Azospirillum brasilense: one gene and its partner. The protein of the gene in region 2 interacts with the protein of the main gene of each other region in a pairwise test. Links are inferred from orthologs where the notes say so. Each region holds a gene or a part of one and is shown on either strand. Other genes may lie near its edges.

The links.
Region 1: the proteins of D3869_RS14085 (region 2) and D3869_RS09665 interact in binary tests that used the Escherichia coli proteins (3 or more experiments, as listed by UniProt). The link is inferred for Azospirillum brasilense from one-to-one orthologs.

Annotation. Positions count from the first base shown.
Region 1 is NZ_CP032345.1:1,998,400-2,005,698, forward strand. What follows is about bases 2,019-5,476. They hold D3869_RS09665 (2-oxoglutarate dehydrogenase E1 component), read right to left. Parts: upstream 5,144-5,476; coding sequence 2,219-5,143; downstream 2,019-2,218. Other genes in these bases: odhB (2-oxoglutarate dehydrogenase complex dihydrolipoyllysine-residue succinyltransferase), read right to left, coding at 2,019-2,176; sucD (succinate--CoA ligase subunit alpha), read right to left, coding at 5,291-5,476. Outside these bases: D3869_RS09655 (ATP-binding protein), read left to right, coding at 1-798; more of odhB, read right to left, coding at 926-2,018; more of sucD, read right to left, coding at 5,477-6,166; sucC (ADP-forming succinate--CoA ligase subunit beta), read right to left, coding at 6,168-7,299. UniProt on the Escherichia coli protein: E1 component of the 2-oxoglutarate dehydrogenase (OGDH) complex which catalyzes the decarboxylation of 2-oxoglutarate, the first step in the conversion of 2-oxoglutarate to succinyl-CoA and CO(2).
Region 2 is NZ_CP032346.1:14,004-20,729, reverse strand. Bases 2,631-5,515 are described here. They hold D3869_RS14085 (ABC-F family ATP-binding cassette domain-containing protein), read left to right. Parts: upstream 2,631-3,067; coding sequence 3,068-4,963; downstream 4,964-5,515. Other genes in these bases: D3869_RS14080 (exopolysaccharide biosynthesis protein), read left to right, coding at 4,960-5,515; ndk (nucleoside-diphosphate kinase), read right to left, coding at 2,631-2,865. Outside these bases: purM (phosphoribosylformylglycinamidine cyclo-ligase), read left to right, coding at 1-820; purN (phosphoribosylglycinamide formyltransferase), read left to right, coding at 808-1,476; D3869_RS14100 (aa3-type cytochrome c oxidase subunit IV), read left to right, coding at 1,577-1,726; D3869_RS14095 (hypothetical protein), read right to left, coding at 1,769-2,248; more of ndk, read right to left, coding at 2,443-2,630; more of D3869_RS14080, read left to right, coding at 5,516-5,661; D3869_RS14075 (class I SAM-dependent methyltransferase), read left to right, coding at 5,907-6,419; D3869_RS14070 (SDR family NAD(P)-dependent oxidoreductase), read right to left, coding at 6,429-6,726. UniProt on the Escherichia coli protein: Genetic data indicate it may be involved in ribosome assembly or function.

The DNA.
Region 1 (7,299 bases), on a different replicon or contig from region 2:
AAGCGCCGGCAGCAGGAGGCCGAACTGCTCGCCTCCAAGAGTCAGGCGGAGATGGCCAACCGCGCCAAGTCCGAGTTCCTGGCCAACATGAGCCACGAGCTGCGCACGCCGCTGAACGCCATCATCGGCTTCTCGGAAATCCTCGACAGCGAATTCTTCGGCGCGTTGAACGAGCGCCAGAAGTCCTGCGCCAAGGACATCCACGACAGCGGCAAGCATCTGCTGGACATCGTGAACGCCGTGCTCGACATGTCGAAGATCGAGGCGGGCCGCTACGAACTGTCCGAAGAGGTGATCGACCCCTGCGAGGCGGTGGCCCAGTGCCTGACCATGGTCCGCGACCGCGCCGCCGACAATGGGGTGGACCTGCGCAACGGCGTGTCCGGCGGCCTTCCCGCCGTCTGGGTGGACCGCCGCGCCTTCAAGCAGGTGCTGCTGAACCTGCTGTCCAACGCGGTGAAGTTCACGCCCGACGGCGGCAGCGTCACTCTGGCCGCCCGCGTCGAGGAGGACGGCGCCCTTGCCCTCTCGGTGGCCGACACCGGCATCGGCATCCCGAAGGAATTCATGGAGCATCTGTTCCAGCCCTTCCGGCAGGCCGACAACTCGGCCAGCCGCCAGTTCGAGGGCACCGGGCTGGGGCTGTCGATCTCCAAGAACTTCATGGAGCTGCACGGCGGCTCTTTGACTTGCGACAGCACGCTCGGCGCTGGGACTACCATGACCCTGCGCCTGCCCGCCGAGCGGGTGATGAAGCCGGAGGACACCGCCGTGAGGATCGCGGCGGCGCTGGTGTGATGGACGTTCGACGGTGTGACGGCAAAAAATAAGGCGCCTTGCGGCGCCTTTCTTCAGGTTCCGGAGGCTTTCGTCCCCGGCGTTCGGGTGCGGGAGGACACGGCCTCCCGCAGTCCCTTCATGCTTCTCAGACGTCCAGCAGCAGGCGCCGCGGGTCCTCGATGTTTTCCTTGATGCGGACGAGGAAGGTCACCGCCTCCTTGCCGTCGATGATGCGGTGGTCGTAGGACAGGGCCAGATACATCATCGGGCGGATCTCGATCTTCCCGTTCACGACGACCGGACGCTCCTGGGTCTTGTGCATGCCCAGGATGGCCGACTGCGGCGGGTTGATGATCGGGGTGGACATCAGCGAGCCGTAGACGCCGCCGTTGGAGATCGTGAAGGTGCCGCCGGTCAGCTCGTCCATCGACAGCTTGCCGTCGCGGCCCTTCTTGCCCAGCTCGCCGATCTTGCCCTCGATCTGGGCGAAGCCGAGCTTGTCGGCGTCGCGGACGATCGGAACCACCAGACCCTGCGGCGTGCCGACGGCGACGCCGATGTCGTAATAGTTCTTATAGACGAGGTCGGTGCCGTCGATCTCGGCGTTGACCGCCGGGATTTCCTTCAGCGCCTGGATGGCCGCCTTCACGAAGAAGGACATGAAGCCGAGACGCACCTTGTGGCGCTTCTCGAAGAAGTCCTTGTACTCGTTGCGCAGCGCCATGACGTTGGTCATGTCCACCTCGTTGAAGGTGGTCAGCATGGCGGCGCTGTTCTGGGCCTCCTTCAGACGCTCGGCGATGCGCTGGCGCAGACGGGTCATGCGGACCCGCTCCTCCTGCGCGGCGCGCGGACGGTCGCCCGCGGTGCCGGCGGTCCACTGGTACTTCTGCGGCGCGGCGGCCGGAGCGGCGGCGGGGGCCGCGGCCGGCTTGGCGGCGTGGTCGATCACGTCGCCCTTGGTGATGCGCCCGTCCTTGCCCGTGCCGGCGATCTGCGCGGCGTCGAGGCCCTTCTCGGCGACCAGCTTGCGGGCGGCCGGGCCGGCGTCGGCCAGGGCGGCGTTGCCCGCCGGGGCCGGAGCGGCGGCCGGGGCAGCCGCCGGAGCCGGAGCGGCGACGGGAGCGGCGGCCTTGGCCGGGGCGGCCACGGCGGCGCCGGCCTCGCCCAGCACGCCCAGCAGGGCGCCGACGCCGACGTTGGCGCCGTCGGCGGCGACGATCTCCGCCAGCGTGCCGGCGGTCGGGGCGTTCACCTCAAGCGTGACCTTGTCGGTCTCCAGCTCGACCAGCGCCTCGTCGGCGGCGACCGCGTCGCCGACCTTCTTCAGCCAGCGGGCAACGGTCGCCTCGGAGACGGACTCGCCCAGGGTGGGGACCTTGATTTCGGTAGCCATAAGTTCCTCTCGTACTTTCTTGTTCTACGCCTGGGCGTCGAGTCAGCGGATGACGAGCGCGTCTTCCAGAAGCTTCGCCTGCTCCTGGTTGTGACGCTTGAGCAGGCCGGTGGCCGGCGACGCGGAGGCCGGACGGCCGACGTAGCTGGGGCGCGAGGCCTTGTGCTCGATCGAGGTGAGGGCGCCTTCCAGACGGCGGTCGACGAAGGCCCAGTAGCCCTGGTTCTCCGGCTCCTCCTGGCACCACACCACCTCGGCGTTCGGGTAGCGGGCGAACTCCTCGGTCAGGGCGGAGCGGGGGAACGGGTAGAGCTGCTCCAGCCGGACCAGCGCCACGTCCTTGATGCCGCGCGCGGTGCGCTCCTGCAGCAGGTCGTAATAGACCTTGCCGGTGCAGACCACGATGCGGCGGATCTGATCGTTCGGCAGCAGGTCGGTCGCCGTCTCGCCGAGCACGCGGCGGAAGTTCGTGCCCTCGGCCAGCTCCGACAGGCTGGAGATGCACAGCTTGTGGCGCAGCAGCGACTTCGGCGTGAACAGCACCAGCGGCTTGCGGAAGGGGCGGCGCATCTGGCGGCGGAAGGCGTGGAACAGGTTCGCCGGGGTCGTCAGGTTGCAGATCTGCCAGTTGTCCTCGGCGGACATCTGCAGGAAGCGTTCCGGACGGGCCGAGGAGTGCTCCGGACCCTGGCCCTCGTAGCCGTGCGGCAGCAGCAGCACGAGGCCGGACATGCGCAGCCACTTCGATTCGCCCGACGAGAGGAACTGGTCGATGATGGTCTGGGCGGTGTTGGCGAAGTCGCCGAACTGGGCTTCCCACAGGGTCAGGCTGTGCGGCTCGGCCAGCGAGTAGCCGTATTCGAAGCCGACGACCGCGGCCTCGGACAGCGGGCTGTCATGGACCTCGAACGGGCCCTGGTCGGGGCGCAGGTGGTTCAGCGGGATGTACTTGTTCTCGTTGTTCTGGTCGTACATCACCGCGTGGCGGTGCGAGAAGGTGCCGCGGCCCGAGTCCTGGCCCGACAGGCGGACGCCGTTGCCCTCGACCAGCAGCGTGCCGTAGGCCAGCGCTTCGGCGGTCGCCCAGTCGATGCCCTCGCCGGTCTCCAGCGACTTCTTCTTGGCCTCAAGCTGGCGGGCGATCTTCGAGTTGATCGCGAAGTCCTTCGGATACTCGCAGAGCTTGTTGCCGACCTCGCGCAGCACGTCGATCGCCACGCCGGTGTTGCCCTTGCGCTCGTCGTCGGTCTTCGCGGCCTCCAGGCCCGACCACTTGCCTTCCAGCCAGTCGGCCTTGTTCGGCTTGAAGGAGTTGGCGGCCTCGAACTCACCCTCCAGCTTCTTCATGAAGTCCTGGATCATCTGATCGGACTCGGCCTGGGTGAGGACGTTCTCCTCGACGAGCTGCTTGCCGTACAGCTCCCGCGTGGTCCCGTGGGCGCGGATCTTCTTGTACATCAGCGGCTGGGTGAAGCCCGGCTCGTCGCCCTCGTTGTGGCCGTGGCGGCGGTAGCAGACCATGTCGATCACCACGTCCCGCTTGAACTTCTGGCGGAACTCGGCGGCGATGCGGCTGATGTGGACGACGGACTCGGGGTCATCGCCGTTGACGTGGAAGATCGGCGCCTGGACCATCTTCGCCATGTCCGAGCAGTAGACGCCGGACCGCGAATAGGTCGGGTTCGTGGTGAAGCCGATCTGGTTGTTGATGATGAAGTGCACGGTGCCGCCGGTGCGGTAGCCGCGCAGCTCCGACAGGCCCAGCGTCTCGGCCACGATGCCCTGGCCGGCGAAGGCGGCGTCGCCGTGGATCAGCACGCCCATGACCTGCTCGCGCTCCAGGTCGTTGCGCTGCGCCTGCTTGGCGCGCACCTTGCCCAGCACGACCGGGTTGACCCATTCCAGGTGGGACGGGTTGGCGGTCAGCGACAGGTGGACGATGTTGCCGTTGAAGTCGCGGTCCGACGAGGTGCCGAGATGGTACTTCACGTCGCCCGAGCCCTGGACGTCCTGCGGGCTGGACGGGTTGCCCTGGAACTCCGAGAAGACCGCGGCGAAGGGCTTGCCCATGAAGTTGGTCAGCACGTTCAGACGGCCGCGGTGGGCCATGCCGACGACGACTTCCTTGAGGCCGAGCTGGCCGCCGCGCTTCAGGATCTGCTCCAGCGCGGGGATCATCGACTCGCCGCCCTCAAGGCCGAAGCGCTTGGTGCCGGTGTACTTGAGCTGCAGGAACTTCTCGAAGCCCTCGGCGGCGATCAGGCGCTCGTAGATGGCGCGCTTGCCGTTCACCGTGAAGTCGGTGTGGTTGCGCCCGCCCTCGATGCGCTCCTGGATCCAGGCCTTCTCTTCCGGGTCCTGGATGTGCATGAACTCGACGCCGATGTTCCCGCAGTAGGTCTTCTGCAGGATCTCCAGGATCTGGCGCAGCGACGCCGTCTCCAGGCCCAGCGAGTAGTTCAGGAAAATCGGCCGGTCCATGTCGCCCGGGCCGAAGCCGTAGGTCGCCGGATCGAGTTCCGGGTGCGGCTCGCGCTTCTCAAGACCCAGCGGGTCGAAATGCGCGTTCATGTGGCCGCGCACGCGGTAGACGCGGATGAGCATCAGCGCGCGGATGCTGTCGAGCGTCGCGGCGCGCAGCTGCTGGTGGCTGATGCCGCCATAGACCTGCTGGGCGTGGGCGACGAGGCCGGCGTTGCCGTTGGTGGCGGCCGGGGCGCCGACGCTTTCCAGCGAGGCGGCGATGGGGTCGAGCGCGCCGTTGGCGAGCGTGCCCTCCTCCAGGCTCCAGGACGGGCCGTTCAGCTCGTTCAGGACGGCGCGGGAGTCGTCGTCCAGCTCCCTGAAGAAGCCGTTCCAGCTCGAATCCACCGAGGAGGGGTCCTTCAGGAAGCGCGCGTACAACTCCGCGACATATTCGGCGTTCGAGCCGAACAGGAACGAGGTCTTCTCCAGATTAGCGGACATATGTTTGCCTCGGGCGTTTGCCCGGTTCCCTCAGAGAGTTTTTTTGCTTGTCGCGGGGCTCCGGGCGGCCCCGGATCTCCGGGAGGAGACACGGGGCCGCCGGTCCTTCGGCAATGGGCGGGAATATGGGGTCCCGCCCACGCTTTATCAGCCCTTGAAGACCTTGAGCATGGTGGAACCCAGGCTCGCGGGGCTGTCGGCGACGGCGATGCCGACGGACTTCATGAACTCGATCTTGAAGTCGGCGGTGTCGTTGCCGCCGGAGATCACCGCGCCGGCGTGGCCCATGCGGCGGCCCGGAGGCGCGGTGCGCCCGGCGATGAAGCCGACGACCGGCTTCTTGGTCCCGGAGTCGCGGATGAACTCCGCGCCCTTGACCTCGGCGTCGCCGCCGATCTCGCCGATCATGATGATGCCCTCGGTCTCCGGGTCCTTCAGGAACAGCTCCAGGCTGTCCACGAAGTTCGTCCCGTTGACCGGGTCGCCGCCGATGCCGATGCAGGTCGTCTGGCCCAGCCCCGCCGCGGTGGTCTGCGCCACCGCCTCGTAGGTCAGCGTGCCCGAGCGCGAGACGATGCCGATCTTGCCGCGCTTGTGGATGTGGCCCGGCATGATGCCGATCTTGCACTCGTCGGGCGTGATGATGCCCGGGCAGTTCGGCCCGATCAGCCGGGTCTTGGAGTTGCCCAGCGCGCGCTTGACGCGCACCATGTCGAGCACCGGGATGCCCTCGGTGATGCACACCACCAGCGGGATCTCGGCGTCGATCGCCTCCAGGATGGCGTCGGCCGCGAAGGGCGGCGGCACGTAGATGACGCTGGCGTTGGCGCCGGTCTTCTCGACCGCGTCGGCCACCGTGTCGAAGACCGGCAGGTCGAGGTGCTTGGTGCCGCCCTTGCCCGGGGTGACGCCGCCGACCATCTTGGTGCCGTAGGCGATCGCCTGCTCGGAATGGAAGGTGCCCTGGGCGCCGGTGAAGCCCTGGCAGATCACCTTCGTGTTCTTATCGACGAGAACAGCCATCTTACGCGGCCTCCTTCACGGCCTTGACCACCTTCTCGGCGGCGTCGGCGAGGTTGTCGGCCGACAGGATCGGCAGACCGGACTCGCTGAGGATCTTCTTGCCCAGCTCGACGTTCGTGCCTTCCAGACGCACGACCAGCGGAACGTGCAGGTGCACCTCGCGGGCGGCCGCGACGACGCCTTCGGCGATGACGTCGCAGCGCATGATGCCGCCGAAGATGTTGACCAGGATGCCTTCGACGTTCGGGTCGGAGAGGATCAGCTTGAAGGCCGCGGTGACGCGCTCCTTGGTGGCGCCGCCGCCGACGTCGAGGAAGTTGGCCGGCTCACCGCCGTACAGCTTGATGATGTCCATGGTCGCCATCGCCAGACCGGCGCCGTTGACCATGCAGCCGATGTTGCCGTCCAGCTTGACGTAGTTGAGGCTGTGCTTGGCCGCCTCGATCTCGGCCGGGTCTTCCTCGGCCTCGTCGCGCAGCTCCTCGACGTCCTTGTGGCGGAACAGGGCGTTGTCGTCGAAGCTCATCTTGGCGTCGAGCGCCAGGATGTCACCCGAGCCGGTGACGATCAGCGGGTTGATCTCGACGATCGCGCAATCCAGGTCCACGAAGGCCTGATAGGCGGCCTGGATGAACTTGGCGGCGGCGGAGACCTGCTTGCCCTCGAGGCCGAGCGCGAAGGCGACCTTGCGGGTGTGGTAGCCCTGGATGCCGGTGGCCGGGTCGATGGCGACCTTGACGATCTTCTCCGGCGTGTTGTGGGCGACCTCCTCGATCTCCATGCCGCCTTCGGTCGAGGCGATGATGGTGACGCGGCCCGAGGCGCGGTCGGTCAGCAGGCCGAGATACAGCTCGCGCTTGATGTCGGCGCCTTCCTCGACGTAGAGGCGCTTGACCTCGCGGCCGTCCGGACCGGTCTGCTTGGTGACCAGCACGTGGTTCAGCATCTCGCCGGCGTTCTTGCCGACCTCCTCGATGGACTTGACGACGCGGACGCCGCCCTTGCCCTCGGGGTTGTCCTTGAACCGGCCGGCGCCGCGGCCGCCCGCGTGGATCTGCGACTTCACGACCCACACCGGGCCGCCCAGCTCGCGGGCGACGGTCTCGGCTTCCTGCGGGGTGTAAGCGACGCCG
Region 2 (6,726 bases):
CATCGACCTCGTGGCGATGTGCGTGAACGACCTCGTTGTCCAGGGCGCGGAGCCGCTGCTGTTCCTCGACTACTACGCCACGGGCAAGCTGGACGTCGCCGCGGGCCGCGCCATCGTCGCCGGCATCGCGGAAGGCTGCCGTCAGGCCGGCTGCGCGCTGGTCGGCGGCGAGACGGCGGAGATGCCGGGCATGTACGCCGAAGGCGACTACGACCTCGCCGGCTTCTCGGTCGGCGCCGTCGAGCGCAAGGACGCGCTGACCGGCGCCACCGTGCAGGACGGCGACGTGGTGCTCGGCCTCGCCTCCTCCGGCGTGCATTCCAACGGTTACTCGCTGGTCCGCAAGCTGGTGGAAAAGTCCGGCCTCGGCTACGACTCGCCCTGCCCCTGGGACGCCGGGAAGACGCTGGGCGAGGCGCTGCTGACCCCGACCCGCATCTATGTGAAGAGCACGCTGGCCGCGGTGCGCGCCGGCACGGTGCGGGCGATGGCCCACATCACCGGCGGCGGCCTGATCGAGAACATCCCGCGCGTCCTGCCGGACGGGCTGGGCGTCACGCTCGACGCGTCCAAATGGCCGCTGCCGCCGGTCTTCAACTGGCTGATGAAGACGGGCGGGCTGACCCCGCTGGACATGGCGCGCACCTTCAACACCGGCCTCGGCATGGTCGTCGTGGTCCCGGCGGACAAGGCGCAGCAGGCGGCCGAGATCCTGGCCCAGGGCGGCGAGACGGTCTTCACCGTCGGCACCGTCCACGCGGTCAAGGACGGCGACGCCCGCGTCACCGTCACCGGCATGGACACGGCATGGTCGGCCTGACGCCCGACACCCTGAAGGTCGGAGTCCTGATTTCCGGGCGCGGCAGCAATCTGCAGGCGCTGATCGACGCCTGCGCCGCCCCGGGCTTTCCGGCGGAGATCGCGCTGGTGCTCTCCAACAAGGCCGATGCCTACGGGTTGGAGCGCGCCGCCGCCGCCGGGATTCCGGTCGCCGTGGTCAGCCACCGCGACTTCCCCGGCGACAAGCGCGCCTTCGAGGAAGCCATGGACGCGCGCCTGCGCGAGGCGGGCGTCGAGCTGGTCTGTCTGGCCGGCTTCATGCGGCTGCTGTCGCCCTGGTTCGTCGAGCGCTGGCACGACCGGATGATCAACATTCACCCGTCGCTCCTGCCCTCTTTCAAGGGGCTGGACACGCACCAGCGGGCGCTGGACGCCGGGGTGCGCTTCCACGGCTGCACCGTGCATTACGTGCGCGCGGAGATGGACGAGGGGCCGATCATCGCCCAGGCCGCGGTTCCGGTGCAGCCCGGCGACGACGCCGACCGGCTGTCCGCCCGCGTGCTGGAGGCCGAACATCGGCTTTATCCCCAGGCGCTGCGCCTGATCGCCGAGGGCCGCGCCCATGTCGAGGACGGCCGGGTGACCCTGTCAGGCCCGGCGGCGGACCTGCCGACGCTCATCAACCCGCCGGCCTGAGCCGTCCCGAGCGGGGCCTTTGGCCAAGCGGGACCCTTGCCGCAACCGTCCGCGCTCCCCACATTCTCCGCCGGAACCATAACAGGGGAGGCAGAGGGCGATGGCGGTTACGGAACACGGCCACAATCCGGTCAGCGAGGATGTCGTTCGCCGCCACGAGGCGGGCTGGCACGCCTTCACCCGCTTCTTGACGCTGGCGACCGCGGGCGTGATCGCCGTGCTGGTCTTCATGGCGATCTTCCTGGCCTGACGGACCTGTCGGGCGACCAACCGGAAAACCGTGGCGGGGCGCTTACGCCCCGTCCGGCAGGCGGCCGAGCAGCAGGTCGCGCATTTCGCCGACCAGCGCGTCCACCTGCTGCTCCCATGCCTCGGTGCCGCCCTGGATGGCGTGCATGACGTGGGTCGCGAGGTGGATCAGCGAGGCGCGCACGCAATCCTCCGCCGGGAAATCCAGCCCCACCGTATCCTGAAGGAACTGGCCGAGCTGGTCGGCGGAGTTCCAGGGATGGACGATCACCGTGTCGAAGCCGCTGGTCCCCAGGAACACCGCGTTCAGGGCCGTCGCCTGCGCGTTGATGGCGTCGATGGCCGCGTCCTGCTCGACGTTGCCGCGCAGCACCTCCTGGAAGGCCGCCAGGCACTGGTCGACATAGCCGCGCACCAGCAGTTCCACCACGCCCGGATCGCTCAGGTCGTTCCTGCCCTTCACGAGGGGCGGCAGCGGTTCCAGCAGGGCCGCGACGATCGGCTTGACGTCCGGATTTTCCATGGCGGGGGTACTCCTAGCGGTAGAATCCCCGAATACTCGACTTCGCCACGCCTGTCCACGACGCCGTGACCCGGCGCGGGCGACAAGTTGCGGGCGGGCGGCCCTGAATCGGCTCTGAATCGTCCCTGAATCGAAAAGGGCCGCCCCGGTCGGGACGGCCCTTCGCGCAAGGCTGCGAAGCGGACGAGCCGCGATCAGCCCACCAGCTCGATGCCGGCGAAGAAGAAGGCGATCTCCTGGGCGGCGGTCTCCGGAGCGTCCGAACCGTGCACCGAGTTGGCCTCGATCGACTCGGCGAACTCCTTGCGGATGGTGCCCTCGGCGGCGTTGGCCGGGTTGGTGGCGCCCATGATCTCGCGGTTGCGGGCGATGGCGTTCTCGCCTTCCAGGACCTGGAGCACGACCGGGCCGGAGATCATGAAGGAGACGAGGTCGTTGAAGAACGGACGCTCGCGATGCACGCCGTAGAACTGCTCGGCCTGGGCCTTGGACAGCTGGACGCGCTTCTGCGCGACGATGCGCAGGCCGCCGTCCTCGAACTTGGCATTGATCTTGCCGGTCAGGTTGCGGCGGGTGGCATCGGGCTTGATGATCGAGAGGGTGCGTTCGACGGCCATGGCGGTGGGCTCCTGCTGGAAATGCGTTATGGGCGCCGCTGGTTTGGCCGGGGCGCCGATTGCGCGGGGTTATATAGGCGCTTTTCCGCCACGGCAACCGGTTCGTGAGGCCGCTTCGCGTTGCTTCGCGCGGCTGCCATGAAGGGTTGCCCCGCGGGTCCCGCTTCAAATCGCGGTTTCCCCGTGGTAAACCGGCGCCGATATGCTGCACATCAACGACCTGACGTTCCGCTACGGCGGACGTGTGCTGTTCGACCGCGCCACCGCGGTCGTGTCGAAGGGCCACCGCGTGGCGCTGGTCGGCCGCAACGGCACCGGGAAATCCACCCTCCTCAAGCTCATCGCCGGCCAGCTCCAGACGGACGCCGGAGCCATCGGCGTGCCCACCGGCACCAAGATCGGCATGGTGGCGCAGGAGGCCCCGAGCGGCGCCACCACCCTGATCGACGCCGTCCTGGCCGCCGACACGGAGCGCACCGCCCTGCTGGCCGAGGCCGAGACGGCCACCGACCCCATGCGCATCGGCGAGATCCACGCCCGGCTGGCCGACATCGAGGCGCATTCGGCGCCGTCGCGCGCCGCCCAGGTGCTTTCCGGCCTGGGGTTCGACGCCGACGCGCAGGCGCGGCCCTGCTCCGACTTCTCGGGCGGCTGGCGGATGCGCGTGGCGCTGGCCGGCGTGCTGTTCGCCCGGCCCGACCTGCTGCTGCTCGACGAGCCGACCAACCACCTCGACCTGGAGGCGACGATCTGGCTTGAGGGGTACCTCAAGAACTACCCCCACACGATCCTGCTGGTCAGCCACGACCGCGACCTCTTGAACTCGGTCCCCACGACGACCATCCATGTGGACCAGGGCAAGCTGGTGACCTACGCCGGCAACTACGACCAGTTCCTCAAGCAGCGCCGCGCCAACATGGAGCGGTTGCAGGCCATGGCGACCAAGCAGGAGGCCAAGCGCAAGCACATGATGGCCTTCGTCGAACGCTTCCGCTACAAGGCGACCAAGGCCCGGCAGGCGCAGAGCCGGCTGAAGGCCCTGGAGAAGCTGGAGACCATCACGCTGATGGAGGACGACGCCGAGGTCGTCTTCAACTTCCCCCAGCCGGACGAGATGGCGCCGCCGCTGATCGCGCTGGACGGGGTGACCATCGGCTACGGCGACCGCGCCATCCTGCGCCGCGTCAACCTGCGCATCGACATGGACGACCGCATCGCCCTGCTCGGCGCCAACGGCAACGGCAAATCGACGCTGGTGAAGCTGCTGGCCGGACGGCTGGAGGCGATGGCCGGCGAGGTGAAGCGCCCAACCAAGCTGCGCGTCGGCTATTTCGCCCAGCACCAGCAGGACGAGCTGGACCTGTCGCTGACCCCGATCCAGCAGACCCAGCGCATCATGCCGCTGGCGCCGGAGGAGAAGGTGCGCGCCCATCTTGGCCGCTTCGGCTTCCAGCAGAGCAAGGCGGAGACCCGCATCGCCGACCTGTCCGGCGGCGAGAAGGCCCGGCTGCTGCTGGCGCTGATGAGCCGCGAGACGCCGCACATCCTGATGCTGGACGAACCGACCAACCACCTCGACGTGGACAGCCGCGAGGCGCTGATCGAGGCGATCAACGGGTTCGAGGGCGCCGTCATCCTCATCAGCCACGACCCGCACCTGATCGAGCTGACCGCCGACCGGCTGCTGCTGGTGGCCGACGGCACGGTGCAGCCCTACGACGGCGACCTCGACGACTACCGCCGCTTCCTGCTCGACCGCGCGCGGGCCGAGCGCGCCGCCGCGAAGGGCGGCGAGCCGGCGGACGCCGGGGCCAGCCGCAAGGACCAGCGCCGCGCAGCGGCGGAAGCCCGCGCCACCCTGGCCCCGCTGAAGAAGAAGGCCACCGACGCGGAGTCGCAGGTCAACAAGCTGACCGAGGAGAAGCGCAAGATCGAGGCGAAGCTGGCCGATCCCGCCCTCTACAGCGGTCCCAGCGACAAGCTGCAGAAGCTGCAAATCGACCTCGGCGTCGTGGACAAGAAGCTGTCCGCCGCCGAGGAGGCGTGGCTGGACCATCTCGAAGCCTATGAGTCGGCGGCGGCGGAGGCCGGCGTATGAGCGTGCCGCGCAACGTGGCCTTCACCGGAGCGGGCTCGCTCCCCGCGACCGCCGCCCGTCGCGGGCGGCAGGACCATGGGGAAGAGCGGACCTCCGACGTCCTGGCGGCCTTCCGCGCCAACCTGCCGGAGGGGCGGGTGTCGCTGGGCGACCTGATCCAGGCGCTGGGCGACCGCTCGCTGGGAACCATCCTGCTGGCCCTGTCGCTGCCGACCATCGCGCCGGTGCCGCTAGGCGTGTCCTGCCTGTTCGACCTGCCGATCCTTCTCTTCTCCGCCCAGATGGCCTTCGGCAAGCGCGGCGCCGCCCTGCCCGGCTGGATCCTGCGCCGCTCGGTCAGCCGCTCCCTCGCCGCGCGGATGATCGACAAGGCGATGCCGCGGCTGACCGCCATCGAGAGGATGCTGAAGCCGCGCCACAGCCGCTTCGCCAGCATCGACGGGGAGCGCTGGTTCGGCGTGCTGGTCCTTCTGCTGTCGCTGACCTGCGTAGTGCCACTGCCGCTGACCGGCTGGCTGCCCGGCTTCGCCCTGGTCCTGCTGTCGCTGGGCCTGATCGAGCGCGACGGGGCCGCCGTCGCGGTCAGCCTCGCCCTCACCGTGGCGGGTCTGGTCTTCTTCGCGCTGGTCGCCAGCGGCCTGTCCTATGCCGGCCAGACCCTACTGGCCGTCACGTCATATCCCGCGTTTATGGCATAGCTCCCGCCGCTGCGGCCGGTTGCGGGGGAACCCCGGATGCGACATAAGTGCGCTCAGGGATTGTTAGGTTCGGGACCCCCCGAGGCTCCAGCTTGTTTAGCCCCGGGGTAAAACGCTCAACAGCCAACGGCGAAAGGCCGATCATGACACCAACGGAAATCACCGTCGCGGAGAAGCAGAAAAGCGGCAAGACGCCGCCGGCCGCGTGGCTTTTCTTCCAGCGTTGGTTGGCAAATCCCCTTTCCATGGGTTCCGTTACACCATCCTCGGGCGCGCTCTGCCGGCTGATCGGCGAGCAGGTGCTGTGCGGGCCGGATCAGGTCGTCGTGGAGTTCGGCGGCGGCACCGGCGCCATCACCAAGGCCCTGCTCCAGCGCGGCATCCCGGGCAACCGCATCTTCACCTTCGAGATCGACGACCACCTGTCGCGCTTCCTGCGCGGGCACTACCCGGACGTCAACGTCGTCCATGACGACTGCCGCAAGGCCGCCGACATCCTCGGTCCGGAGCTGGTCGGCAAGGTCGGCACGGTGGTCATCGGCATCCCCATGCTGAACCTGCCGATGCGCGCCCAGAAAGAGGTCGTCGAGGCCTGTTTCCGCATCCTGCCCGAGGGCGGGCGCTTCGTTCTCTACACCTACGGCCTCGTGTCGCCGCTGAACCAGCGCGCGCTGGGCGTCAAGGGCAAGCGGCTGGGCTTCACCCCGCTGAACGTCCCGCCGGCCTCCGTCTGGGGCTATTGGAAAGCCAAGCCCTGATTTCCCTTCTCATTCCTTGCGCGGCGCCTGCCGCAGCAGGACATCCGTCAGTCCCACCGGCAGAGCCGCCATCAGCCACACGGCGGCGGCCATCGGCCAGGGGAAGGCGATGCGCGCCCGGTTGCGGGCCAGCCCGCTCTTGATGACTTGGGCGGCGCGGTCCGTCTCCATCAGGAAGGGCATGGGGAAGCGGTTCACCGCGGTCATCCGGCTTTTCACGAAGCCCGGACAGATCACCGTCACGCCGATCCCCTGCCCCGCCAGATCGCCGCGCAGCGACTCGCCGTAGACCCGCACCGCCGCCTTG